DNA from 2 places in the Asaia sp. SF2.1 genome. Region 1 is predicted to be linked to the other one. Evidence: riboswitches for the same ligand, from Rfam matches in the RefSeq annotation. Region 1 holds a riboswitch; the other holds the start of a gene.
The links. A riboswitch is a leader RNA that binds a small molecule or an ion and turns the genes downstream of it on or off. The one in region 1 is predicted to bind cobalamin.
Positions count from the first base shown of each region.

Region 2: another riboswitch for cobalamin. It lies ahead of P792_RS30645 (DUF1636 domain-containing protein); the one in region 1 lies ahead of P792_RS30985 (TonB-dependent siderophore receptor).

Region 1 is NZ_AYXS01000026.1:3,889-14,631, forward strand. Features, by position in the region: gene P792_RS30965 (DUF817 domain-containing protein) at 1-724, shown strand, start outside; gene P792_RS30970 (DUF2809 domain-containing protein) at 742-1,149, shown strand; gene P792_RS30975 (TonB-dependent receptor domain-containing protein) at 1,362-3,683, shown strand; gene P792_RS30980 (phosphocholine-specific phospholipase C) at 3,701-5,722, shown strand; cobalamin riboswitch at 5,964-6,168, shown strand; gene P792_RS30985 (TonB-dependent siderophore receptor) at 6,255-8,486, shown strand; gene P792_RS30990 (M48 family metallopeptidase) at 8,599-9,417, opposite strand; gene P792_RS30995 (cation:proton antiporter) at 9,618-10,743, shown strand, end outside.
Region 2 is NZ_AYXS01000023.1:274,498-293,202, forward strand. Features, by position in the region: gene P792_RS36635 (histidine phosphatase family protein) at 53-691, opposite strand; gene P792_RS30630 (cobyrinate a,c-diamide synthase) at 706-2,025, opposite strand; gene cobN (cobaltochelatase subunit CobN) at 2,116-5,463, opposite strand; gene cobW (cobalamin biosynthesis protein CobW) at 5,467-6,480, opposite strand; gene P792_RS30645 (DUF1636 domain-containing protein) at 6,477-6,893, opposite strand; cobalamin riboswitch at 7,035-7,240, opposite strand; gene P792_RS30650 (response regulator) at 7,396-8,112, shown strand; gene P792_RS30655 (HAMP domain-containing sensor histidine kinase) at 8,109-9,536, shown strand; gene P792_RS30660 (DUF3313 family protein) at 9,678-10,445, shown strand; gene P792_RS0119245 (Hint domain-containing protein) at 10,899-11,870, opposite strand; gene P792_RS30670 (hypothetical protein) at 11,870-12,400, opposite strand; gene chvE (multiple monosaccharide ABC transporter substrate-binding protein) at 13,084-14,163, shown strand; gene mmsA (multiple monosaccharide ABC transporter ATP-binding protein) at 14,168-15,766, shown strand; gene mmsB (multiple monosaccharide ABC transporter permease) at 15,772-17,028, shown strand; gene P792_RS30690 (hypothetical protein) at 17,218-17,529, shown strand; partial or broken gene P792_RS30695 (glutathionylspermidine synthase family protein) at 17,535-18,705, shown strand, end outside.

The DNA of each region.
Region 1 (10,743 bases):
GGCGGCCATTCTGGTCTCACACTGGATCTGGTCACCCCAATGGGTGATTACCCGTTACGACGCGCTTTTCCTGTTCGCCATCGCGACCCAGATCCTGTTTCTTTTCTTAAGGCTCGAAACCGGAAGAGAAGCCCTGATCATTCTTGCCTTCCATATCACGGGCACGGCCATGGAGTGGTTCAAGGTGTCCGCCGGATCATGGGCCTACCCCGAGCCCGGTTTCTTCAAGATCCTTCATGTGCCGCTCTTTTCGGGCTTCATGTATGCCTCGGTAGGCAGTTACATGGCGCGTGTCATACGTCTGTTCGACATGCGCTTCGAGCCTTATCCGGATTTCAGGCTTTCACTGCTCCTGGCGCTTGCCATCTATGCCAATTTCTTCACGCACCATTACCTTCCGGACCTGCGCTGGCTTCTCGTCCTCGCAACCGTCCTTCTTTACCGGCACTGCGTCATCCATTATCGGATCGTCGATGTGTTCTGGCGAATGCCATTGCCTCTGGCCGCCTTCCTCTCAAGTATAGCCCTGTGGATTGCGGAAAATATCGGCACCTTCACCGGCACATGGCTTTACGCAAAGCGTGACTTTACATGGGTCGTCCATCCCCAGAAACTCGTTTCGTGGTATCTGCTGCTCTACGTTGCTTTCATCACGGTCACACTGCTTTTGCGGCCGGATCGTCCGCGAGAACTCGAAAACGCCGTGGAGGCAGGAGGGCGGTGAGACTGGCAGAGAGAGATTTGCTCCCTCCCCGGCATGAGATTCCGGGACGTCTCCATTCACTCGGGCTGTGCCTGCTTGTCATGACGCTGGGTCTGTTCTGTCGCCTCGCCCCTCTCGGCTTGCCTCCGATGTTCAGGAAATGGAGCGGATCCATTCTCTGGGGGGCCATGTTCTGGTTCCTTGCCCTGCTGCTCACAGGTGGGAAATCCTTGAGGGTCACGCTCCTTCTTGCTGCCTCTGGGGCCGGCGCCAGCGAGTGCATCAAGCTGGCTCATTATGACGCTCTGGAAACACTTCGGCGCAATAGAGTGGGACATTTCCTGCTGGGGCAGCAATTCTCGTGGCTCAATCTGATCGCCTACATCACGGGAATTGCGCTTGCTCTGGTCACAGCGCTTGCGCTGAAATCAACACAGCGCAACTAAGGTTGGGGATTTACTATATGACAAAGTGATGAATGTTTTGTTTCCGATCTGATTTTAATAAAACCATAATACTTTGACACGTCCTGTCACGATAATGACCAGCCGCATCGTGACCCTCTCGGACGAAACGGCTCCTTTCAATGAAACTCAGACATCGTCTCATTATCTCGGCCAGCCTTCCGGCCCTGCTTATCGCAGCGCATTCTGCGGCGATGGCCCAGAATGTTACGGTTGCACAGCGTGACGCGGCACAGCCTGAGCCGAAAATAACGCGAAAGCTTCAATCCGCCCGCAAGCGTACAGCCACGCCTACCGTCACGCCAAAAACCTCAGTCGAGGCAAAATCACCTGAGTCGATCATCGTGCTTGGCGCTGGTCAGGCCCGCGAAACACAGACGATCTCCCGCACGGCCATTCAGGAATACACACCGGGTACGAGCCCGTTCAAGGCGCTGTCTAAACTGCCGGGGGTCATGTTCACCTCGTCCGATCCGCTGGGCTCCTATGAATGGTCGCAGCAGATCATCATCCGTGGCTTTGACCAGAGCCGGCTTGGCTTCACCTTTGATGGCGTCCCGCTGGGCGATCTGGCCTATGGCAATGATAACGGGCTTTCCATCGGGCGCGCCTTGCAAACCGAGAATAACGGCCCCGCCACGCTGACGCAGGGCGCAGGGGCCGTCGGTGTCGCAGCATCCAGTGACCTTGGTGGTGCGCTTCAATTCACCTCCATCGATCCGTCAGACAAATTCGGCGCCGATGTCAGCGGTACGATCGGCTCTGCCTCCACCTGGCGGACCTTTGCCCGCATCAATAGCGGTCTGCTCAAGGGCGGCGGCAAGTTCTATGTGTCCTATGACCATCAGGACGCGAATAAATGGAAGGGTGACGGCGTGCAGCGCCAGGACCAGGCCAATGCGAAATACGTGCAGCCACTGGGTGACAACTTGAAACTGACTGTTTTTGGTGACTGGTCTAAGCGCGCCGAGAACGACTATCAGGATCTCTCCCTCGCTCAGATCAACACCTACGGCTATAATCTCGACAATATCACAGGCAACTACGCCCTCGCGAAGCAGATTGCCTATGCCTATCAGAACGGCACCGCCTTCCCCAAGGGCATCGAAAATCAGGATACCGTCTACTACAACGCAGGTGGCCTGCGCGAGGACGCCATGGGCTATGGCAAGCTCGATTTCCGGGTCAATAATCGCCTGTCCGGCTATGTCATGGGTTATGGCCACACCAACACTGGTGAAGGCGTGTGGGTTACGCCCTATACGGCAACACCTGCACAGCTTGGTGGCTCCCCTCTATCCACGCGCACGACAGAATACGATATCCATCGTGCCGGTTTCATTGGCAGCCTGACATACAAGATTGCCAACCATGCCATCGAAGGCGGCTTCTGGTTCGAAAACAACAATTTCAACCAGGCGCGCAGGTTCTACCCGCTGGCTCTGGATGGCTCACCCTCCTCGACCCACTGGTATCGTGACAACGCCTTCGCTACGCAATGGCAGAGTGCCTTCAACACCAAGACCTATCAGGTCCATCTGGGTGATACCTGGAAGATCACACCGAAGCTGAAGGTCAATTACGGCTTCAAGTCGCTGATCGTGGACAACACGGCACGCGCCATGAATGGCAGCTATCTGGGCACCCCCATGCCCACGGCTTATCCCTCCGGCTCGCTCAACGCTACCAATGGCTTCCTGCCTCAGGTCGGTGCGAATTATCGGTTCAACCATAACCACGAAATCTTTGTGGATTATGCGCGCAACATGGCTGCTTTCGATAGCGCCCAGACCTCGGGGCCGTTCTCGACTACAGTTGCCGGTTTCCAGGCGCTTCAGGGCAAGCTGAAGCCCGAAATGTCCAACACGGAAGAACTTGGCTACCGCTATCACACCAGGACATTCCAGGCGACCGTGACCGGCTACTATGTCGAATTCGGCAATCGCCTGCTGGCTGTAACGCAGGGTGTGGGTATTCAGGGTAACGCCTCAGTTCTGTCGAATGTCGGCGGGGTGATCTCACGCGGTATCGATACTGCCGTAAACTGGCAGTTCGCGCCCAACTGGTCGATTTTCGCTTCCTATGCCTTCAACAACTCTTTCTATGAGGATGATGTTATGGCTGATGGCAAGGTCTCGGCCGCCATTAAGGGCAAGAACGTGGTCGGCATGCCGCGCAATCTAGCCAATGTGCAGCTTGGCTATGATGACGGGCATATCTGGGGCAATGTGCTCATGCAGATCCAGGATCGTCGTTACTACACCTATACGAACGATGCCTATGTGCCGGCCAATGACGTGTTCAACCTGAATCTCGGCTATCGCTTCAAGAGCCACAATTTCTGGCTCCGCGGTCTGGATACGCAGATCAACGTCTCCAACCTGTTCAACAAGCGCTATGTGGCAACAGTAGGCAGCAACGGCTTTATCAATTCCGATCCGTCCGGCACATTCCAGACGCTTCAGGCTGCAGCCCCACGCATGGTTTTCTTCACGATCCGCAAGCACTTCAACTGAGTTCCGGAGCAGTCAGCATGAAACCCAGCCGTCGGCATTTCCTTCATCTCGGTGCTGCCGCGCTGGCAGGGACCATGTTGCCAGAAAACCTGCGTCAGGCCCTCGCCATCCCTGCCAATCGTGAAACCGGCACGATCAGGGATGTCCAGCATGTCGTTATCCTGATGCAGGAAAACCGGGCGTTCGATCACTACTTCGGCACCATGCGTGGCGTGCGTGGTTTTGGCGACCCGCGCGCCGAAAAGCAGGCGGATGGGAGCCCGGTCTTTGCCCAGAAGGACGCAAAAGGCCGGGTCATATGGCCTTTCCTGTTCGATACGATCCATACCTCGGCGGCCTGCCTCAAAAGTCTTGACCATAGCTGGAAAGGCACCCAGGCCGCATGGAACGAGTGGGATGGCTGGGTCCCCCATAAAAGCCCGATGACGATGGGATATTTTACCCGCGCGGAAATTCCCTATTACTACGCACTCGCCGACGCCTTCACCATTTGCGACGCCTATCACGCTTCCATTTTCGGCCCGACCAATCCCAACCGCCTCTATTTCTTTACCGGTACAAACGGCCTTGCTGTCGGCGCTGATGGCAAACAGGCGGTCGAGAATGTCGATGACGGCAACTGGTCGGCCGATATGGCGCACGACAATCCCGCCTTCACACCTTTTGACTGGACGACCTATCCCGAGCGCCTTCAGGAAGCCGGGGTGAGCTGGAAATTCTATCAGGAATACGACAATTTTGGCGACAATCCCCTCGCCTCCTTCAGACAGTTCCGTAATCTCGACAAGCGGGACTGGCGGTATCGTCAGGCGCGCGCTGTCGTGCCGGGCTCAAACAAGGAGAACATGCACGAACTGGAGGGGCGCTACCTGTTGGAGGCCTTCGAGAAGGACATCGTCGATGGAACGCTGCCTCAAGTGTCGTGGATCGTCCCACCGGCGGCCCTGTCGGAGCATCCCGAAGCGCCGCCCGGCTTTGGCGAGCATCTGATTTCCAAGCTGATCGACATTTTCGTTCGACACCCTGACATTTGGGCCAAGACCGTTTTCATTCTGAATTATGATGAGAATGACGGGTTTTTCGACCATGTACCGCCGCCCGTTCCCTCATCGCAGACAGCGACTGGCCAGCTTCCGGACGGTGAGGCCTATCACGGCGAGCCGGTCGGCCTCGGGCCCCGCGTACCCGCCCTGATCATCTCGCCCTGGACAAAAGGCGGGTGGGTCAATTCACAGGTCTTCGACCATACATCGGTCATCCGGTTTCTGGAGCAGCGATTCAATGTTCCCTGCCCGACCATTACACCCTGGCGCCGTGCGGTTTGCGGCGATCTGACCTCTGCCTTCGATTTCAGCAAGCCTGATGCGAAGTGGTCCGTGGCTCTTCCTGATACGAGCGCGTATCTGCCCCAGACACGAATTTCCTGTGCACACCCTCCCCCGCTCGTACCGGAGCATGGCAGCCTGCCCCTTCAGGAGGCCGGTCAGCGCCCGAGCCGGGCTCTGCCTTATCGCTTCACTGTCACAAGCCATGCCGATGCGCCGACGAAACTGGTCTTTGCCAACACGGCCGAGCAGGGGGTGGTTTTTCGTATCCGTCAGACGCGTGAGGCAAGCCAACATCTGACCGCTGCAGGCAAGACAACGGCTGTGTTCCACTGTTCGGCCTCAGGCACGGTCGAGATCTACGGGCCGAACGGGTTCTACCGTCTCCATGATCCCGAGAGCCGCATTGGCCTGACTTCACAGACGAGCGGAAACAGCCTGCATCTGTCCTTAAACTGCGCGGGACAGGGGACCGGTGCAAACGAGCCCGTCGTGCTCTCGCTTATCGATCACTACACCGGGCAGCGACAGGACCTTTCCGTACAACCGGGGCAGATTTTGCACCTTACCATACCGGTTGCCGTGAGTGACCACTGGTACCATGTCGATTGCGTCACCCGTTCGGGCAAGCTTGTTCTCTCTCTCGCGGGTCATGTCGAAAACGGATCGCCCAGCCGGTCGGACCCGCATTTCGGGCGTGGGAACCCGGCCTGAAAGCCTGTCTCTTCGGGAAAACGACGTGCGTAATCGTTAGCGAGAACGACACAGCCATAGTCGCCAGAACAGGGACAGGGCCTCATGAAGGCGCGACCCTTTCGCTCCCGAGCGCGTGGGGCACGTCTGTGCCGTCTCACGCCTGCGCACCCGAGCCTGTCAGCGCTGTCGCAAAATAGACGCAAGGAAAAGCCAAACTATAGACCAGGACCCGCGCAGCATTGACAGCACGGGTCGGAAAGCTAGGGTCCAGTCCGATGGTGTCCCGGAGACGGGATGAAAAGGGAACATGGTCGAACGCCATGACTGCCCCCGCAACTGTAGGTGAAGAGTGTGCGAACGTGGACCCGCCAAGGGTTCAGCCACTGGGACTATCCCCCCGGGAAGGCCAGTTCGCACATCATGACGCGCAAGTCAGGAGACCTGCCATCACACGGGGTCACGGACGAGAACCGGCGGGCGGGGTGTCCTGCAGGTGGCAGGAGAAACGCTGCCCATCGTAGTGACGTGAACACGGGATAGAACACATAACATGCGCCCCATGCGCTCACTCAGGGCTTGTCTTCTGACCGGCATCTCGCTCGCGCCTGCACTTGGCCTTCTGCCGCTTTTACCTGCTGCCCTCGCTCAGGAGCAAGGCAGCAACGACGAGTACATTACGGCTCATGGTGAGAGTACCGGCCTCAAGGCACGCCCAGCCATAGGCGGCCGGCTCGGACTCAGCCTCCAGCATAATCCGGCGTCGATCTCGATCATTGATCAGAAGATCATCTCGCAGCGCGGCTATGTGCATGCCGAAGATGCTGCCGATTTCGCAACGGGTGTGACCTCCGGTGGCTCGCCCGGCAACCCGGCCCAGCTCATGATGCGCGGTTTCAGCGGCAATCAGGTGCTGATCCTGCGCGATGGTTTCTATTTCGGGCCCACGACCATGGTGAACCGGCCGCTCAACGCCTTCAACCTCGAGGCGGTCGAGATCCTGAAAGGCCCCTCCTCCGTTCTTTATGGCCAGGGTGCCGTCGGCGGTACCGTGGATATGCGCACGCGTACGCCGGACATGGATCATGTACGTGCCAACGCCCTGCTCTCCTACGGGAGCTTCAATAGCTGGAATGCAGGCATTGGCGGGTCAGTGCCCCTCACCCGTACCCTGGCGATACGAAGCGACTTCAGCCGGACCTCGTCTGATGGCTATGTCAAAGGCGCCAACCCGCGCAGCAATGACTGGACCACCACGCTCCTGTGGCATCCGGACACGAAGTTCACGGCACGTTTTACCGTCGATTACCTGACCGATAATCTCTCGACCTATTACGGTGCGCCGCTCGTACCGGGCTCTGCTGTAAAAGACGCAGCTGGTGGGCTGCTCCATTCAACTCAGGGACTTGTCATCAGCCACGCGTCGCTGTGGCGCAACTACAACGTGGCCAACCCACGGGCGAGCTCCGTCAATGCAACGCCGACGCTGCATCTGGACTGGGCTGCCAGCGACCACGTCTCACTGCATGACAAGGCCTATTTCCTTTATGCCAAACGTCGCTGGGACAATGCTGAGACCTACAGCTATATCGCGTCACCCGGCGCCACTGATACGAGCGGACAGGCAATCATGCCCGGCCGGATCGGCCGCGATCGCTTCTATGTCTATCAGAACCAGCATCAGCTTGGTGACAGTGTCGATGCCCGTTTCGATTATCCCCTGTTCGGGTTACGCAATCGCCTCGTGATCGGCGGAGATGCCTACTACATTCGCTTCATCCGCAATCGCGGCTTTCCCGATGCAGATTATGCCGACAGCGTCTCACTGACGAGCCCTGACGGCGGCGCACTCGGGTCATTTGCCGGGGAGTATCCCTACCGTAAATCTCCTACGACCATGATCGAAGCGGGCCTCTTTCTTGAGGATACCCTCTCGATCACCGACAGGCTGCGGCTGGTGGGAGGGTTCAGGTATGACTGGCTTTCGCTCGACAGGCAGAACTTCAACCAGAATGGCCAGTTCAATGCGTCCACCAGCTTCAAGGGGCATTACAATCCGGCCAATTTCCGCATAGGTCCGGTTTTCGACCTGTTGCCCAATCTGAGCCTGTATGGGGTTTATGCCACGGCTGAAGACCCACCGGGCTCCAACCTTTTCCTTGCCAATCGAGGGCAATTCTCCCGCTTGAGTTACTCGCGCCAGGGAGAGATTGGCCTCAAGGCAAGCGCTCTCTCGGGACGGCTCGTCACAACCCTGTCCTTCTACGATATCCGTCGGACGAGGGTGCTGGTCCAGACCGGACAGGACAGTGTCTCGCTAGCCGGCAGCCAGAAATCGCGCGGTCTGGAGTGGCAGGCCGATTGGCGCATTGACCGGCACTGGAGCGTTTCGGGAAATGTGGCTTATACCTATGCCCGTTACGGCACATTCTTCCCGAATGCCTCGACCGATGCGAGCGGCAATCAGGTTCCGGACGTCCCGGCGGTAACGGCCAATCTATGGGGCGTGTGGTCGAGCGTTTTCGACCTGCCGCTCGATCTGGGCACGGGCATGCGTTACGTCTCGGCACGCAAGGGGGACTATGCAAACACCCTTACGCTCAAGGACTATGCTCTTGTGCACGTGTTTGCTGGCTGGCACGTCTATAAGGGGATCACCCTGTATGGCCGGATCGATAATCTTGCCAACAAGCACTACGTGCAGTGGGCCGATACCAGCTATCCAAGCGAGGTCCTGATCGGCGCGCCGCGCTCCTTCACGGTCAGCATGCAGGCCTCCTTCTGAAAGTATGGGAGGCGTAATGCCTCCCTCATTATCCAGACGGGGACCACCTCCCCTTGCTGAACTTCCCGTGTGTCATCCAACCCAATAACGCCTGTCTATAGAGCGCGACGGGTCAGACAGCGCCGTGTTTCTGTTCGGGTGTCGCGAAAAGCGCGATGAGACGTGAAACGCGTCGCGTGAGGCGCGGATGGGTAGACATGATCTCCACCATAAAGCCAGCCATACCCGGCACCTGTGCCTCCTGCTCGGCAAAAGCCTCCGCGTTCATTGACGTATTGAGACGCCGTGCTCCGCAGGCAAGCATCTGCAAAGCCCCTACGCCGTCACGATAATCCGGCAGGATCGATGCGCCCACGGCATCGCATCTATATTCGCGTCCACGCGAATAGGCACGGTAAAGGAGCGGTACCAGATAGGCCGGCGCACGAAGGAAAGTTTTGAAGCCATCAAGATGCCCCAGGACATGATGGGCAATCTCATGACCCATGATGAAGCGGAGCTGCGCATCTGTGTCTGTCTCGATGATAGCCGAGGTCAGGAACACATAGCGCCCACGAAGCAGGCGTATGGCAAAGGCGTTTGTGATACCGTGCGAGTTGTAGATGAAGGCACGAGGCACCTCTTGCAGGCCGAGCCTCTGGCTGACTTCAGCAAACGTCGCATGGAGTTCAGGGAACTGCCTTGAGGAGAGTGCGACCATGTTGCCAAGCGCATAGGCCCGATAAAGCGCTGCTGCGACAAGACTGATCGCGCCGAGCACGGCGAGATAGAGAGCGATCACCACGAGTTGGGCCAGACCGTTCGGGCGCACAAGCGCTACCATGACGAAAGCAGCCAACAGGATGAGCCAGACAACGGTCCCGAGAACTGTCAGGGTCCCACCGTAAAGTCTTTCCTTGGCATGGCGATATTGTTTTATGTCAGATGTCATGGCTGTGTGACGCCCTTCTTCTCGTTATAGTTCTATGAGCAAGACAAGCAGTATCAACAGGCGGAATAATCTGCATGTGATTTACCGTTTCATCCAGGTTTGCGAGACATAATGCGTCTGGGGGGACCATCGACCCTTGTGATCATTTCCCTTGGTTCAGGTATTAAGCTATCTTTTCGTGCGAAACGGAAAGGACAGGTATGAACGATTTTACGGCGCTCATTGCGGATCTGGGTTTATTCGTCTGTGTTCCCTGGATCCTGTGGCGTCTGCTCGGTCGCGCCATACCCATTGCCGTGATCCCGATCCTCATCGGCATTCTCGCCGCCGTATGGCATCTGCCTCTCAAATCCGTCGGCGTCCCGTCATTCTACGGTGATACGATAGGCTGGGTCGCAGTTCTCGTCCTCGCTTTTACCGCGGGGATGGAAATGTGGCAGCATCCTGAGGGCGACAACCGGGAAAGCCAGATACCGGCACCCAGCCTGCCTCGCCTCCTGGGAGGCGCAGCTTCGGCGCTGGGCGGTCCCTTTCTCATCGGCACGGTACTCGTCTATTACTTCTTTCTGCCACTCCCGGGCTGGCATGCACCAGCCGTTTCCCCGCTCATTGGCGCGGCTTCCATCGGATTGTGTATCGCCGTCAGTGCGCTTCCGGTCCTCATAGGCATCGTTCGCGAGTTGCCCGTTCGAGACAAGCCAATCGGGCAGCTCGCTCTGAAATTGGCCGTAATCGATGACGCGACGCTATGGATTGGTCTGGCACTGCTGCAATTCGCTGCGGAACGACAGTCAGCGATGCACAGCTGGGGTCTCAGGCAATGCGTTGCCTTGCTCCTTCTGATTGGCCTCGGTCTCGTCGGCTCACTCGCGTCACGTCACGTCCGCAATCCGTCAAAAGCCCTGATCTGGGCAGTCGTACCAGTCTATCTCAGCCTTGGTTCCTGGGCCAGCATGACGCTTGGTTTACACGAATTGATCGGGGCGTATTTCGCGGGAGCCTTTATGCCTCCCTCATGGGTAAGGCGTCTGCCGTTCGAAGCGATCTCGACCTTTTGCCTTATCTGGATTGCACCGCTATTCTTCGGTCATAGTGGCCTGCGTATCGATGGCGACGCCCTTACCTGGCCGTCGGTTCTTGCCTCTCTCTCGCTTGTGGCCATATCAATCGTCGCCAAGATTGGCTCGATCTACGCCTTCCCGCCCTCGTCCAGCCTTTCGAGGCGTCAGACACTTGGTCTTGGCGCACTCCTCCAGTGCAAGGGTCTCATGGAAATCGTCGCAGCAACCATACTCCACGAGCAAGGTATGCTCTCCGAGTTTGCCT
Region 2 (18,705 bases), on a different contig from region 1:
CCTTACCGTTGATTCAGGATTGCCCCACTCCTCATTCGTCTGTTGCAGTTTGTCAACGGATCGGCGGCTTTTGCGCAACAAACCCACCGGGATTGTTGAAAAAATGCAACAGAATTGCCGCACCCGGTGCAGGGGCAGGGTCTGACACCTCGAAAGGGCGGCGCTCCGCCAGCGCCAGCATCACGCGCAACGGCCCACCATGCGTGACGATGCAACAATCCTGCGCCGCCGCCATGCGCTCCTGCCAGAAACCCGTCACACGGTGCGACAGGGCCTGCACGGTTTCGCCCCCACCCGGCGCATACCCCATCGGGTTGGCCGCCCATTCATCCAGCGCGTCGCGGGGCACGTCTGACCACAGACGGTTTTCCCAGTTGCCAAAATCCAGCTCGGCCAGACGGGAATCGCTCTCACACGCCATCGGCCTTTGTCCTGCATGAGCACCCTGTCCGGATACCTCGACCAGTAACTGAGCAGAGAGCGCGCAACGTGATGCGGGCGCATGAAACACCCGGATTTCAGAGGGCAAAGGAGCCCCCGTCGTGCCTGAGGATCGCGCGACCATTCCTTCGCACCAGATACGCTGCCAACCGGCAACACAGTCCTGCCAACCCGCGGCCAGATCAACGTCCAGACGCCCGTAGCATAGCCCCGCCACCACCTGCACCGCAGGGTGGCGCGCCAGCAGCATGGAAAAAGCCGGTGTCACGTGTCTGACGACGGTCTGGGACCAGACAGCATGTGAAAGAACGTGCCTGAAACCAGACCACGTCGGCTGCCCGCCTCACCCAGATCCTGCCCCTCACCATCACGCAGCGTCACGAGAGCCTCGTCCGAGCCACGATCCGTAACGCTTGCATAATGGAATTCATGCCCACGCAGCACCTGTCCGGCCGCGCCGAGCAAGCCGTCATGGCACAGCCGCGCTTCACGATAGCCGAGCACCATCCTGCGGCGTGCGAAGGAGGTCCGGTGGGATAACAGCCCCAGCATGGGATGGGTCGCGCCCGATGCATCCTCGAGACCCGCGCCCAGCACCATATACCCGCCGCACTCGCCATGGACCGGTCGTGTCTCCGCAAAACGCGTCATGCCTGCCCTGAAGCGGCTGGCTGCTGCCAGTGCCGCCGCATGCAATTCCGGATAACCACCGGGCAGCCAGCAGCAATTCGCATGCTCCGGTGGTGCTTCGTCAGCCAGGGGTGAAAAGGTCAGGATTTCCGCCCCGGCCTCACGCCATGTCCGGGTGTGATGGGCGTAAAGGAAGGAAAAGGCAGCATCATCAGCCAGAGCGATAACCTGCCCCGGGGGCCTGAGCGTAGCCCTGTCCTGCGGGGCAGCCGGGCGATACACCGCAGCCATGTCGAATATGGCGTCAAGATCGAGCTCGGCCTCGGCCTTGTCTGCCAGAGCCGCAAAAAATCCAGCCAGATCGCCACGCTCGCGCGCCTGCACCAGACCCAGATGGCGCTCGGGCAGCACGATACCCCTGTCGCGCCGGAACATGCCCATAGGAGGATGCCGCAAGGCGGCGCGGCAGAGCCTTTCATGACGGTCCGAAGCAATATTGTTCAGAACGGTGCCGGCAATGCGCACATCAGGCATCCACCCCGTCATACCCTGTGCAATGGCACCCACGGTCTGCCCCTGCCCGCTCGCATCGAGCACCAGCAAAACCGGCATGGCGAAAAGCGAAGCGATATCGGAGGCGGCCCCACGCGCGCCGTCCTCAAGGGGGAGACCATCGAACAGCCCCATGGACGATTCCACGATGACCAGATCCGCTTCTTCCGCCGCCTGAACCAGCCCTGCGGCCATCTGGCTTCGTGTCATCGCCCAGCTATCAAGATTGGCGCAGGGTGCCCCTGATGCCTCCTGATGAAACGCGGGGTCGATATAGTCGGGGCCTGTCTTGAGCGCCCGCACCGTCAGCCCCCTGCGGCGGAAGGCGGCTATGAGCGACAGGGTGAGCGTGGTCTTGCCTGAACCGGAGCGCGGGGCTGCCACCATCAGCATACGGGTCATGGACTCTCTCTCATGGTGGATGCGTTCATGAGCCTAACCTTCCTCAACAGAACCGCAGACGTGCTGGACCGGGGTTGCCCTCTTTTCAGATCAGACAGGCTCATCGTCGCTCGCCAGCACTCTCGCGACGGCATTGCTGCGCGGCCGCCACAGATCGCGATCGAGCAGATCGGCAAAACGGTGCTTCATGTCTGACAGCGCCTCCGGGTTATGGGCCTCCAGAAACGCGGCACATTCCTCGTTTTCCAGCAGCGCCGAGAAGGCGAGATCGATCTGTCGGTCCAGCCGTGTGGGCAGGGTCGCCGCCCAGCCCTGAAGCGCTGCGACACCACGCGCCATTTCCGCAGCACCCCGATAGCCATGGCGCATCATGCCCGCAATCCAGCGGGGATTGGCCAGTCTGCCCCGCGCCACACGCGCCACTTCCTGCGCCACATCGCGCAGCCGGGGCGTATCGGGCTGGCTGGTATCGCCATGAAGCAGGATCGGTGAATTCCCAAGGCTGGACGCTGCGGCACCAAGCCCGCCTTCATGCGCTGCCATATCAACGCTTTCGAGCAGATCTGTCTCGGCATGGTCCTGCATGTGCAGCACGACCTCTGCCCGGCCGAGACGACTGGCAAGCTCCGCCCCGGCCCTGACGCCTTCTCGACCGCCGCCATAGCTCCATTGTGACCCCTCAAGATAGCGACGACCAAGCTCGTCCCTATCCTTCCACCCCCCCTGGCTAAGTGACGTCTCAAGTCCTGTGCCATAGGCCCCCGGTGCCGCACCGAATATGCGCGAGCTGTCAGGGTCGAGAGTGAGCGGGTTCCACGCCGCGTCTTCAGCACGCGCGGCCACAGCACGTGAGGCCTGATCGAACAGATCGATCAGCCCCGGAAACGCATCGCGAAACAGCCCCGATATACGCAAGGTGACATCCACACGGGGCCGATCAAGCACGGTGAGCGGCACGATCTCGAAGCCGCAAAGCCTGCCACTTGTGGCATCCCACCGGGGCTGCACGCCCATGAGCAGAAAAGCCAGCGCCATATCCTCTCCCCCCGTGCGCAGCGTGGCGCTGCCCCACAGATCGAGCACGAGATGACGCAGGTTTTCGCCTTCCTCCTGAATATGCCGTGCCAGCAGCAGCTCGACCGTGCGATGGGCCAGAAGCAGGGCGGCCCGCGTGGGCACCATACGCGGGTCGGTCGTTGTCAGGTTGCGGCCTGTCGGCAGCACATCCAGACGCCCGCGTGTCGGCGCGCCAGAGGGGCCGGGGGGGATGAAACGACCATCGAGCGCCGCCAGAAGAGCCAGACGCTCGGCCTCAGGACAGGCATCCAGACGCGCCCGTACTGCCTCGGAGGGGACATGGGCTGTTTCGGACAGCATCGCGACCAGCGCATCATGGCGGGGCGGCGTACAGCCGAAAACATGCAGGCCATCACGTATCTGGAGGTCCTTGACGTCGCACAGATAGGCATCGAGCCGTGCCAGCGCCTCAGCCTCATCCGCCGGATCATCCTTGGGCGTCCCCAAGCGTACATTGCGCCCCTCAGCCCCTTGCTGGCCCGCAGCGCATGAATGGCTCTCGGCCAGCACCCCCAGATCGGCAGCCCGATCGAGAATCTGACGGCGCAGCATGGTGCCGCGTCGCTTGTCCAGCCCGTCTGCCTCCGCATATTCGTCGATCAGGCGTTCGAGGGACTCCATGGCGCTGTCGAGCCCCGCACGCTGCACGGGCGGGGTCATGTGACCGATCATCACCGCACCGAGGCGCCTCTTGGCCGCAGCGGCTTCACCGGGGTTGTTGACAATGAAAGGGTAGATGACCGGTACCCCGTCCAGCAGTACAGCGGGGGCACATTCGGGTGAGAGCGCCACAGCCTTGCCGGGCAACCATTCCAGCGTGCCATGCGTGCCCAGATGCACCATCGCACTGATATCGCCTACCCGGCGCAGCCAGAGATAGAAGCCGATATAGGCATGGCAGGGCGCAATATCAGGGTCGTGATACTGTGCCTTGCGATCAGACTCCTGACCCCGACCGGGCTGAAGGGCGAGAATAAGAGCGCCGACGCGCAAAAAGCGCACACTGACCGGCTGAGAGGGCATCCCCCATGTCGTAATGACTTTTTGCCGGAACGACTCAGGCAGGGTGTCGAAAGCCGCCCGATAGGCGTCGGCACTCATGATGAGAGTGGGGGCGGCGCGGCACAATCTGTCTGGCAGCTCTGATGCGACGAGAGGTGGCGCGTCGTATCCTGCACCGGCAAGCATGGTGGCGATGGCCTCGACACTGGCCAAACTGTCCAGCCCAACAGCGTGGGCAGCCTGCCCTTCGGCACCGGGATAATCGGAGAGAACCAGCGCCAGACGCCGCTCGCCCGGCGTTTCGGCTGCCAGACGCAACCAGCCCTGCATCTGGCGCACAATTTGCGCGATACCGGGGGCATAAGCCACGCGCCGGGCTGGCAGGCCGGGCAGTGCCTCATCGCGAAACGATATGGGTGCCCCTGAAAGACGACCGTCAAATTCGGGCAGGACGATCTGCATGGCAAGATCGGACGGGGACAGCCCCCGGGCGGCCTTGCGCCATCCTTCATGCGTCGTGCCCGGCTGAAGCAGCTGGACGATGGGTACACCCGCGGCCTCAAGGACCGATGCCCCGCCATCATCCCCACGCGAGGCGAAGAACGTGGCATTCAGAATGATGTCGGGAGGCTCGTCCACAAGCCACCGGTCGAGAAAAGGCACGACTTTGGCCGCGCGGAGGGACGAGACATACACCAGATCGACTCCGCATCCGGCGGCTGCGATCGCCTCTGCCAGCGCATCGATCCCATCGAGATCGGCAGAAAGGAGGTGGGCGCGGTAGAACACGACCAGAGCCCGACTGGAGACATCCATGTTCAGGCGACGGTAAATTCCGGCCTCAGGCAGCTTTTCGGCCTCGGCCCCGTCATCTGCATGTAATCCGGCAATGGCCCCCATAAGGGTGAGCGCACAGCGCAGATTGCGTGTTCCGCCCTCGCGAAACAGGCTGTCGAGCCGGGCCCATTGGGCGGGCGCGATGGTCGAAAGGCTTTCGAGTGCGGTATTCGGTGTGGCCTCGCCGGTGATGAAGGCCAGTGGAATAGCCTTCTCCCGGCAGACGAGCCTCAGTTCATCCACGCCGTAACGCCAGTATTCGGTACCCCCGAGCAAGCGCACCACCACACAACGCGCATGGGCAATCGTCTGCTCCAGATAAAGATCGACCGACAGGGGATGACGCAGGCGTGACAGGGTGGCGACCTGCAAACTGGGGTCTGACGCCCCGTGCACATCGCGCAGGCCCAGCAGGTCACTTTCGGAAAACGACAGCAGGACAAAATCGGCTGGCGCGTGGGCGAGGTCCTCGGCCACGGCCTGCCCATCCAGATCATGCGTTTCCCGAAAGAGAATATGCACGGCTCAGCCTGCGTCGAAGCTGCGCTGCACAGCCTTGGGGTCAAGCCCGTGCAAACCGATCACAACCAGCCTGCCCTCTGGCGCCTCGCCCTGCTCATAGGCATGTCGGATACGCGCGCCCACCGCCTGCACGCCCAGACGAAGGCTCTTGCCTGCCACGCGGGCAAAGCCTTTCATACGCAGCACATCATGCTCACGCGCCACCTTCTCGAGTCTGGCGACAAAGGCTTCGGCACTGGCCTGTTCGGGCAGGCTCAGCACGAAACTCGTGAAATCGTCATGCTCATGCTCATCTGCCCCGTCATGATGCGAGGGGCGTGCTGCCAGATCGTCCTCTGCCGCAGCGGCAAGGCCGAGCAGCACAGCCGGATCGACACGCCCTTCACGGGCACGAATTACGCGCACCCGACGCTTGCGTGCACCAAGACCGGCCTCGACCGCAGCGAGGGCGGCGTCATCCAGCAGATCCGTCTTGTTGAGGATGACCAGATCGGCTGAATCCAGCTGATCCTCGTAAACCTCTTCCAGCGGGTTGTCGTGGTCGAGCGACTCATCTTCCTCGCGCTGCTTCGCCACGGCCTCCGGGTCATCGGCGAAGCGGCCATCGGCCACCGCCGGGGCATCCACCACGGTAATCACGCCATCCACCGTCATGCGCGTGCGCACGCTCGGCCAGCCGAACGCCTTGAGGAGCGGCTTGGGCAAGGCAAGACCCGAAGTCTCGATGACAATGTGATCGGGCGGGGTCGGACGATCGAGAAGGGCTTCCATGGTGGGGATGAAATCATCCGCCACAGTGCAGCACAGGCAGCCATTGGTCAGTTCGACAATATCTTCCTCAGGGCAGTTCGGAATACTGCACCCACGCAGGGTCTCGCCATCGATACCCAGAGACCCGAATTCATTGACCACGATCGCGATGCGGCGGCCATCCGATTTCTCGATCAGATGACGCAGCAGGGTGGTTTTGCCCGCGCCGAGAAAGCCGGTGATAATGGTAACAGGAATCTTGCTCATGACAGTCTTTCAGATGCGGCAGGTTGGGCAGGTGCAGCAGGTTGAAGAGATTCGCCTGACGGCGACAACTGGCCAGGAAAACGCCCCAGAATAATATCGCGCAGGCTTTCAGGACGCTTTGAGGGCATGACCGTACCTGAGCGCGAGTGTTCATAGGCCTTGGCATAGACCATCAGATCCTCCGCCAGTTCAGGCCTCAACCCTCCCAGAAGCCAGGACCATTTGCCGGGCATGGACAGGGTGGCGGTGCAGCCCCGCTGGCACGCCGCAAGGCATTTGACCCCCTCGACACGCACACCGGCGGTGGTCGCCTGCTGCAAGAGGGCCTCATGCAGCGCCTCACCCCCGTTCCTGCAGGTGAGGCAGACATGAATGACGGGAGGCGTATCGCAAGATGTTATCGGTTCGGCCATGAACAATCCCGGACCAGGCCCGCAAAACGGGCGCAACAGGGCACAAGGATGATTGCCGGGGTACCCGGCCCGCCATAAGCCGCCCCTTGATGACGGGTGCGGGTTCATGGTCTGTCGCGCTCCGGGCACCCCGCCGGATCGTGAAATCGGTGACGCGACGGCAGGTCTCCTGGCTCATGGTCCCGGTTGCCCGGCATTGCCGCCCCCTTCCCGGCATGGTCACCAGTGGGCTGCGACGGCAATGACATACCACCTACAGTTGCGGGGGCAGCGCAGGACTGATGCACATGGCACGAACCTGCTTCCCTTTTCACCCCTTGCGAGGCACCGTCGCTCATTTCCTAGCAGGTTTGTCAAAGGAGATGCAAAGCCCGGGGAAGACAGGGCGACGCGCGCCTTCACCCTGTGACCCGGAGCATCGCTCCATCCGATTGTTTGCAACTTGAAACATCATGTCCGTTGCTGACATCATACGGACGAGCCTGCGTAATACGACCGAGGGATGACCCCAATGCCTCATCTTCTTCTTGTCGATGACGACCAGGATATCCTGACCCTTCTCGGCAGTTTTTTGCAAAAGCATCACTATCAGGTCTCCACGGCCGAAACGGGCGAGACCATGTTTGCCATTCTGGACAGGCAACCGGTCGATCTGGTGATTCTCGATATCATGCTCCGCAATGAGGACGGGTTCAGCCTGTGCCAGCGCCTGCGTGCGCGATCCCGCATCCCGGTCATCATGCTTTCTGCCATGGCCGATCTGACTGACCGTATTGTGGGGCTCGAGATCGGGGCCGATGATTACCTGACAAAGCCATTTGACCAGCGCGAGCTTCTGGCCCGGGTCAAGGCGGTGCTGCGTCGTGCAGCCACGCCGGGCGAGACACCCCCGTCGCTGCGCCCTGTCCTTCGTTTCGGTCGCTGGGTTCTGGATGTTGCCCGTCGCGAGTTGCGCGCGCAGGACCAGTCGCTCGTCCCGCTCTCGGGGGGGGGGGAATTCGATCTGCTGCTGACTTTTGTCGAACATCCGCAGCGCGTCCTTACGCGGGACCAGCTGATGGACATGGCTCGTGGTCCCGATCATGCAGCCTTCGATCGCAGTATCGACGTGCAGGTCAGTCGCCTGCGCGCCAAGCTGGAGGACGATCCCAGAAATCCAACCCTGATACGCACCGTGCGCAATGGCGGCTATATGTTCACCGCTGCGGTGAAACGATGAGATGGGCGAGGCTCCCCCCCGATCGCGCTTTCACACAGGACACCATCTCCCGCCGCCTGATTGTCACAGTGGCCCTTGCCGCCGGGATAACGCTGCTGTTGCTCGCGATCTTTGTCGAATTTGGCGGCCAGTGGAGCAAGCCTGATATCGAGGCCACCGGTATGGTGAGAGAGGTTGGGGCTGTGCTTCGCATGGTGCGGGTCGCCCCCGCCACGGACAGGGAAACGCTGCTGGCGGCGGCACAGACCAGACAGATCCATTTCGGGTGGTACCCGGAAACGTCGCCGCTCGCGAAGGCTCTGGCCGCGGGGCATTACCGTCGCAGCGAGATTGAGGAGAGCTGGCATTTCCTGAGCCCGTTTCTGGGGCAAAGGCCTCCTGCCATCGCAGTGTTCCAGGAAGATAACCCTGTCTCTACCCTACCCGGCCTGCCCTATGACCGTTCGCTGTATCACGACGCGTATTTCGTCGGGATCCAGCTCGATGACGGCAGTTGGGTGCTTTGCGTTGCCCTCCAGCGTTTCTGGGGGATTTACGCCTTTCAGCGCCTCATGCTGGAAGGCATGATGCTGTTTGTCTGGATCATCGCGGTGTCACTCATTGCCTCACGCCAGCTTTCACGCCCGATCGAATATCTGGCCCATGAAGTCCGCCGGCTCGACGCGCAGCCAAATTATGCGCGCGTCAGTGAAGCGGGGCCCAGAGAGATCCGTCAGGTGGCGGTGACGATCAACGCCATGCAGGCGCGTATCGCGAAATTCATCCTTGATCGCACCACGATGCTTGCTGCCATTTCGCATGATCTGCGCACGCCGCTCACGCGTATCAGACTACGCGGAGAATTCATTGATTGCCCGACGCAACAGAAACTCCTGTTTCGCGATGTTGACGAGATGCAGGCCATGATCGATGGCGCCTTGTCGTTCTTCCGCGACGATGCCTCCCATGAAACACAGACGGCTTTCGATCTTTCAGGGCTGCTTGAAACCGTCGCCTATGATTTCTGCGATCAGGGTCATGATGTGCGGTACGACAATCCGGGTCGGGTGGGATATCGCGGTCCGGTCAATGCCATGAAGCGCGTTTTTACCAATCTAGTCGAGAACGCGATCAAATATGCAACGCCACCGCAGATTATCCTCGCGCCAGCCGATATGACAGACGCACCACCTGCAGGGATTCGGGCAACGGGCTGGGTTGTCACTATTCTCGATCACGGTCCAGGGATTCCACCCGACGCGCTCGATGCCGTGTTCGAGCCGTATTTCCGGCTGGACAAATCGCGCAACCGGCAGACTGGCGGGGTTGGGCTTGGCCTCACATCGGCCCGCACCGTCATGCGCGGTCTGGGCGGCGATATCATCATCGAGAACCGGGCGGAAGGCGGATTGCGTGTGCTTGTCCTGTTGCCAGCTTCCGACTGAAAGACGCCAATATTTCCACATGGCCACAGACGGGACATAACGCAGAAAGACGCGACCGGCAGAAAGAGGGAAATCACCCGGCCCGTCCCCTGTCTGTCAGGAGATTGCGCCGCCTTTCCTGCCCGGGAGACGCGCCTGACCATGTTTCGCCTGCCTTACGCCATTCGTTCCCTCACCCGTTCTCTGGCCCGCAAACCCGCCTCACCACGGCGGATCAACCCCGGATTTCTGTATCCCGTCCTGATAACCGGCATGATGGCGCTGAGCGCCTGTGCCGGACAGGGAACCACGAAGACCGGCTTCATTGCGCCTGAGACCTATGGGCTCATGGCCCATCCTGACAATCACGGTGATGATCTGGTTTTTGCTCCTAAGGCACCGGCCGGAATCGTCTACCGTTATGCAGTGATCGAGCCAGTGCAATGGCGCCCGACGAACAAGGCCGCCCATCTCTCCCCGCAAGCCCAGCAACGCGTGATACGCGCCTTCGAGGATGAGTTGCACAAGACACTGGGCAAGGATTTGGTGATCCTGAACGAGACCAGCGTCGCCACCCTGCCCCCCGGAACAATCCGCATCAGAGCGGCCATCACCAATCTGCGGCGCAGCCAATGGTACTACAATGCCTTGCCCATCATCGCCGGATTTGCGGCTGGCGCGGCAGGAGGCGGCTTGCCCCCCATTCCCCCGCCAGCCCCAGGGGGCGCCAGCGAAGAACTTCTGGCCATCGATGCAAGCAACGGCAGCACGCTTATGGCCATCGCGACCTATAATAACGGCATGCCGTGGAACATGATGGGGCAATGGCTGCCCTACGCCCATGCCCGGCGCGCCTTCCATCTCGCAGCGAATCTGATGGATGAGGAGATGCACAGATCGGGCCTCATCACCCGACCGCTCTCCGGCTGATTGCCGATGCCTTCCACAAGTCCATCGTCCAGAGCGCAGGGGAGGCGGTTCGGCATTGAGACCCGCGCACCCTCATCCCCCCATCATATGTCCCGATGAGACGAGGAGTGTTTTCTCATGCACCCATTACGCCTTGCCGTCAGGCGACACTGGCCCCTGCTCGGCCTTATCATCAACCGGGACGTGCTCACCCTGACCGAGCATATCCTGTCGGCCATTTTCAATGGTGTCCCGCGGGGCTCAGTCTGGCCATCCCGCCTGTCTCGATCGCCCTGTCGGCTTTCTGCCCCATGGCGAAACAGGGAACGATCAGCCTCCCTGAAGCAACAGATGGGCTGCCTTTTACACCGAGATCACGCGGCACGAGAACATGATACCTGATGTCGCCCATGTCGTGCAGGACAGGCAGGCAAAAGGCAGGAGATTCTGCCTTCTGCCCCATCCGGATTCACGTTAGGCTGCGACCTGTTCGCTGGCGACCGTCCCTGTCGAATAATCCTGGAAATACAGTGCCGTCTCCAGCACTTCGATCGTCATAAGAGCCTGTGTTCCCAGCGCCTCACCGAGGGGCAGCAAAGCCCGGCCATTCGTCCAGCGCGACTGTGCGCCTGCACCCTCATCATGCCAGCCTGCAACAGCATGACCGTCGAGATGGGCTGTGACAGAGCGCGTTACGTCAGACCCGAACAGGGTGACCTCGCCCACGCGCACCCCAAGGTCGCGTCTGTCATCCAGGTAGGGGCCATGTGTGTCACAAGGGCGCGCATGACGTGAAACGATCTGCACGGCATTCTGCCCCGCGGGCAGGGAGAACACCGCCCAGCGCTGATTGAGGCGGATCGGGTTCAGGCGACGTCCATCCGCCAGAACCAGATGAAGGCCGGCATCATGCTCAAGCACTCTCATATGGGTCTGCGCCTGCAAACCCATAGCCGTAGCCTGCTCATTCAGGCGGGTATGAATGGTACGGGCCAACCCGTGATCCGTGCAGAGAGGTGCCGCAAACGCCGCCTCGGCCGAAGCGTTCAGCCCTGCCCCCTCGGCATTCCCCCCGGCACTGCGACGCACAAACTGGCGCACGTCATCACGCAAGGTTTCGGTCAGGATACCATTCGCCCTGACAATGGCATGACCTTCGGTCTTGAAATGAAAATAGGGATAGCGCGTCAGATCGGTCAGATAGAAAATAGACCGGTGATTGACCAGCATTCTGGCCGGAAGCAGCACGCCATCGATCAGGAAACAATGTTCGGGTGTCACAGACAGGGTCTTATGCGGCAGGCCCCCGCCAAACGCATTTTCGAGAATGCATATTGGCCTGTGATCAATGTCATCATGCCCGGTATGCCCGACCTGGCCCGTATCGCGCCCTGCCCATGTGATTTCACGCAAACCCATCCGTGCACCCTGCGCGTCATAGGTCATCACGCTCTGGCCTGGGCAAGTTCTTCAACACGGACTTCACCGCACTCGGTCTCGATCAGCGCGCCTTCAAGGAAGCAATAGGCCGGGCCCGCACTATACATTTCCGTGCCGGGAGGCAGAAAGCCATTGGGTCCATAGGAGTTGCTGAAGGGCCGTCCGGGCAGGACGAGCTCGATGTAGGAAGGCTCGCCTGACATGTTCTTGGTACTGAAATACATGCTCGTCGTATTCGCCTGACGGTCATAGCTCGTCGAGACCCAGATGGAGTCACTGGCGTTGTTGATCACGCGAAAATAGAAATCGACCCCCGTGCTACCAGACGGCAGATTGACGTAGATAATCCAGTACTGTCCGGGCGCAGTAAGAGCGTTGATGTCCACATCGACTGTTCCCCCTCTCGCCCCGATATCCAGCTCATACTGGTAAAAAGACTGGCTGCGCGGCAGGTCGGAGGCCCTGATTGAGAAGATACCCCCGTCAATTGCATAGTGAGAACTGCCGTCAAACCGGCTGTCGGTAGGTGTCTGCATGAATTGGATATCTCTCGCTCTTGCCGTCGATTGGATGACCAGGAATGGACTCCTTATTTTCATAAAGTAACAATATAAACAGAAATAATATATACTATATTCTGAATTATTTATAATATATATTGTTTATTATGATAAACACGCTCGTTTGTTTATATTTTCACAACTATAAATCCAATACTCATTGTATTAATTGAGCAATATTTCTACTATAACCCTGAACCAACATCTCTTTTGATCGTGAAATACCACGAGAGCACGGTCGGTGAGCACGGGACACGTAAATAACTGTCATGCCCTGCGCCGATCTTGCCAGGCTCATGCCCCGCCTCATCGAAACAGCCCTGTGCCGAGAAAACAGCAGCATTGTCACGTTACCGTGAAACGTTAATTATGTTATTTATAACGTCAAAATGATATGTTTAACTTGTTGCATGTTACGACCTTTCGTTTCGTGAGGCGTGACATGACCATCTTTGCAGAAAGCTTTTTGCATACAGGGATCGCCCTCCCTGCCGGATTTTCTCTCAAGCGTCGGTCTGTCTCTCGATCTGCCTTCGGGCCGTTCAGGAGCTTTCCGACGCACCCTTTCATCAAGCTTCGACCTCTCTCCCGCCGTTGTCTCTGTCGCAGCCCGCATCATGCCCAGCGCGGCTTGTGACCGGAATTTTGGACGTCACGTCATGAGCAGAATCAGTACCGGTCTTGCCTCTCTTGCCCTCGTTACCACCGCGCTTTTTGGCCCGGCCGGTCTGGGGAGCGCCAACGCCGACGACAAGCCCACTGTCGGCATCGCCATGCCTACCAAGTCGTCCGCGCGCTGGATTGCGGATGGCAACAACATCGTCAAAACCCTGCAATCGCGCGGCTATCATACCGATCTGCAATATGCCGATGATGACGTGCCCAACCAGGTCTCGCAGATCGAGAACATGGTCGCCAAGGGTGACAAGGTTCTGGTGATCGCTGCCATCGACGGCACCACATTATCCGACACACTGCACAAGGCCGCACAGCGTGGTGTGAAGGTCATTGCCTATGACCGCCTGATCCGTAATTCACCCGATGTGAGCAACTACGCCACTTTTGATAATTTTCAGGTAGGCGTGCTTCAGGCGAGTTCGCTGGTAAAGGCCCTCGGGCTGCCCGACGCCAAGGGACCGTTCAATATCGAACTCTTCGGCGGCTCACCGGACGATAACAACGCCTATTTCTTCTTCAATGGCGCCATGTCGGTGCTCAAGCCCTATCTGGATAGCGGCAAACTGGTCATTCCGTCCGGCCAGAAAACCATGGACAAGGTTTCAACCCTGCGCTGGGATGGCGCTACAGCGCAATCGCGCATGGATAACCTGCTGAGCGCCTATTACACCGACCGTCATCTCGACGCCGTGCTCTCGCCCTATGACGGCATTTCCATCGGCATTATCTCCTCGCTCAAGGGCGTAGGCTATGGCAGTGGCGACACCAAGATCGCCTATGTCAGCGGGCAGGATTGCGAAATTCCCTCCGTCAAATCCATCCTCGCGGGTGACCAGTATTCCTCAATTTTCAAGGATACGCGCAAGCTCGCCGGCGTAACGGCCGATATGGTCGATGCCATGCTGGCCGGCAAGACTGTGCCTGTGAACGACACCAAGAGCTATAACAACGGTGTCAAGATCGTGCCCGCCTATCTGCTGACGCCCGTCGTGGTCACCAAAGCCAATATTCGCCCGACCCTGATTGACAGCGGCTATTACACCGCAAGCCAGATCGAGTAGCGCCATGAGCCCCATTCTTGAAATGCGGAACATCGCCAAGCGTTTCGGTCCCGTAAAGGCCCTGAGCGATGTCAGTTTTTCGGTCGAGCCTGGCGAGATTCATGCACTCTGCGGCGAAAATGGCGCAGGCAAATCGACCCTGATGAAAATCCTGAGCGGGGTATACCCCGCCGGGAGCTATGACGGGCAGATCATGTTCGATGGTGAAGAGCGCCGCTTTGCCGATATCAACGGCTCCGAGGCGCTTGGCATTATCATCATCCATCAGGAACTGGCGCTTATCCCGCTGCTTTCGGTGCAGGAAAACATCTTCATTACCCATCCGCCGGGGCGCTTTGGCGTGATCGACCGCGACGTAGCGCGTGTGCGGGCGCGTGATCTGATGCGTCAGGTCGGGCTGACGGATGCACCCGAAACACTCGTCACGCATCTGGGCGTGGCCAAGCAGCAACTCGTCGAGATTGCCAAGGCGCTCTCGAAAAAGGTGCGCCTGCTCATTCTGGATGAGCCAACAGCCAGCTTGAACGAACGTGACAGTGCAGCCCTGCTCGATCTGCTCCTTGCCTTCAAGGCAGAGGGGCTGTCGTCCATTCTTATTTCGCACAAGCTGAATGAGATCTCACGCGTGGCTGATCGTATCACCGTACTGCGCGACGGGCGCAGTGTCGGCACAATCGACTGCCGCAACGGCCCTGCGGATGAAGACGAGATCATCCGTCTCATGGTCAATCGCGATCTGGAGCATCGCTACCCACCTCATACGCCGCGTATTGGCGAAATGCTGATGGAGGTTCACGACTGGTCGGCCTGGCACCCCCTCCACCCCGACCGTCAGGTGATACGCCATGTCGATTTCCACGTTCGCGCAGGAGAGATTGTGGGCATTGCAGGCCTCATGGGTGCGGGGCGCACGGAATTTGCCATGAGCCTGTTCGGACGCTCCTTCGGCACGCGCATATCGGGTGATGTCACCATGCGCGGCAAGGCGGTCGATGTTTCTACCGTCAGCCGCGCGATTGCGGCCGGGCTCGCCTATGTAACCGAGGATCGCAAGGAGCTCGGGCTGCATTTGAGCAACGAGATACGCCACAACATCTCCCTGGCCGAACTGCGCGGCATCGCTCATCACGGCGTCATCGATGACATTGCCGAACTGCGTATCGCGCAGGATTATCGCAACAAGATGCGCATACGCTCGCCCGATGTGCAGCAGATGGCGGGCAAGCTCTCGGGCGGCAACCAGCAGAAAGTGGTGCTGTCCAAATGGCTGTTCACCAATCCTGATGTGCTCATTCTGGATGAACCCACGCGTGGCATTGATGTCGGGGCCAAATACGAAATTTATGCCCTGATCCAGCAGATGGCCGATAGCGGCCGGGGCTGCGTGGTCATTTCATCCGAAATGCCCGAACTGCTCGGCATATGTGACCGTATCTGCGTGATGAATGAAGGGCGCTTTGTGGGTGAGTTCACCCGCGAGGAAGCCAGTCAGGAAAAGATCATGCGCGCCATCGTACGCAGCACATCTGAATCCATGCCGATTGCCACCATTCCAGGCGAGACAGCCAATCTCGCTGTTTCCTCTCTCGCTGCGGGAACGTAACAACCATGAGCGAACATATTCTCCTCCCCGGCAATCCGCTCTCTCCTGCTGGCGATACCGGCCCCACCGGTGGTGCACCGGGCGGCCACAAGCTGGGTAATAGCGCGATGGGGCGGTTCATCCGTAACAATCTGCGCGAATACGGCATGTTCATCTCGCTGGTCGCGATCGGACTGTTTTTCGAGATCGTGACCAACGGGACCCTGCTTCGTCCGCTCAACCTGACCAATCTGGTGCTCCAGAACAGTTATATCGTCATCATGGCGCTGGGCATGTTGCTGGTGATCATCTCGGGCCATATCGATCTGTCGGTCGGCTCGGTCGCTGGTTTTACAGGGGCCGTGGCAGCGGTGTTGATGGTGCAATGGCACTGCAACGTCGTCGTGACGACACTGACCTGCCTTGCCACTGGCGCGCTGATTGGTGCGGCACAGGGCTACTGGATTGCCTATTTCAAGATCCCGTCCTTCATCGTGACGCTGGCAGGGATGCTGGTGTTCAAGGGACTGGCTCTGGCCCTGCTGGGCGGTCAGTCCCTCGGGCCTTTCTCGACCGTTTTCCAGAAGCTTTCTTCCGGCTTCATTCCCGAGTTTCTTCCCAAAATCGGGCCTTACAATCCGACCTCGCTCGTTCTGGGCGTGATCGTGGCGGCGGCCATGGTGTTTGGCTCGCTCCGGGCGCGGACGCGTTATCAGCGCAACGACATTGATGTCGAGCCCATGCCACTTTTCATCGGCAAGAACATCGCCGTTTTCGGAATCATTGTCTATCTCGCCACCCTGATTTCCAGCTATCGTGGCCTGCCCAATGTTCTGATCATCATGGCCATGCTGATTGCGCTCTACAGCTTCATGACCAGCCGCACCACGCTGGGGCGGCAGATCTACGCGGTGGGTGGCAATGTACGCGCCGCAGCGCTTTCGGGCATACGCACCGAGCGCCTCACCTTCCTCACCTTCGTGAATATGGGCGTACTGGCTGCCCTTGGCGGCCTGATTTTTGCTGCACGGCTCAACACCGCCACACCCAAGGCCGGACTTGGCTTCGAGCTTGACGTAATTGCCGCCTGCTTCATCGGCGGAGCCTCGGCTTATGGTGGTGTAGGGCGCGTTGGAGGCGCCGTGATCGGTGCCATGATCATGGGTCTCATGAATAACGGCATGTCGATCCTGGGTATCGGCATCGACTACCAGCAGGTGCTCAAGGGACTGGTGCTACTCGGTGCCGTTTGTGTTGATGTCTATAACCAGCGCAGGGCATGACAAGCCCTGTATTGACACACCAGCTATCCGCCACCTGCCACTGCCTGGATGACCGGCCCCGCAATTAGGCAGGGGGGATACACGAAAACACAGCTTTTCCGCTTTCTAATGTGCCGGATCCGCTGTTCTTTCCCTGCCAGCCCCAACTGCGTTACAATGCCTCCCTATCCTTGCTTGTGGAGGCCGGTCATGAAACGCAGAATGACGAAGCGCTTCGGAGTCGGACTGTTACTGGCTGCTCTGGGCGCGGCGGTCATCCTCCCCCGTCTTGGCACAACAGGTTTTTCCTCCCCTGCTAGCAAGCCCTGTCCGCCGGGCCGGCGCGCCATGACTGGCCAGCAGCGTTGCGACGATGACGATACCGCAACGGGTAGCCACGGTAGCACCGTTACCGCCAGCGGCAGGTCAGGGCATTGGTGGCGCGCCTCCGAGGATACGGAATCCGCTGGTCATGCCGGTTTTGGCGAGAGTGCCAGTGCTCATGCATCGGGCGGCGAATAACCCGGATGCCGCACATTGGCCGGGTTGAAACACGCCCGCGTCCAGACTGGACGCAGCAGGCCGCCAAACTTGGCTATACCTATTATCGCAATAACGACGGCACCTATGCCTGGCGTGAGGATGTGCGATACGAGATCACCCGTTCTGCGCTGCGCCTTGTGTCAGAGGCTGCAGAGACCCTGCATGCGCTGTGTCTTGACCTGATTGCCGATGTCATGCGCCGCCCCTCGGGGCTGGATGATTTTCACATTCCGCGCAGTGCCCAGGATGTGGTGAGACAGTCGTGGCACCGGGGCGATCCGTTTCTGCTCGGGCGATTCGATCTTGCCTGGAACGGCTCCCGACTCAAACTGATTGAATATAACGCCGACACCCCCGCCACGCTGCCTGAAAGCACAGCCATGCAGGACCTGTGGCACAGGCAACGCGGCGGCCCCCATGGTCACGCCCCGCTGAAGGCCAGCGCCATCGTCAGCAGGCTGAAATCCCTGCGCAGGGCGGGTCATATCGGCCGGGTGCTTCATATCGTGCCCTATCCCGATAATCTTGAAGACACGGTCCATGCGCGTTTCTATGAGCATTGGGCGCGGAAGGCAGGGTTGGAGGCGATCCATTGTGATCTCAAAGACCTCGACATCACGACTGCAGGCGAACTCCTGCACCGGGGTGTCATCATCCGCAGCATGATCCGTATGTATCCCTGGGAGTTGATGTTCAGGGATAGCGGGGTGCGCCATCTTGGTGGCTGCGGATGCCAGTTCCTGAACCCGCCCTGGACGGCCCTTCTTTCAACAAGGCACTTCTTCCAGCCCTGTGGCGGCGTTTTCCGAATCATCCTCTCCTGCTCGAGGCCGCCTTCAGCCCGGAAGAGCTGAGCATCGGTCCGAGGGGGTGCTTTGTCGAGAAACCCATCCATGCGCGTGGCGGAGAAAATATCCGCATCCTGAATGCCCATGGCGCGCTTTGTGCCGAGAGCGGTACTTATGGCCACTACCCGAAAATCTATCAGACCTATGCCGATCACCGCATCAGCGGCGTTCATGCCTCGATCGGCGCCTGGATTGTCGGGAAACGTTTCTCGGGGCTGACCATACGTGAGAGCCATGATGCGATCATCAGGCACAATTCATCTATCGTACCGCATGTTATCCTCAGGCGAGGCGGCCTGGCTGATTT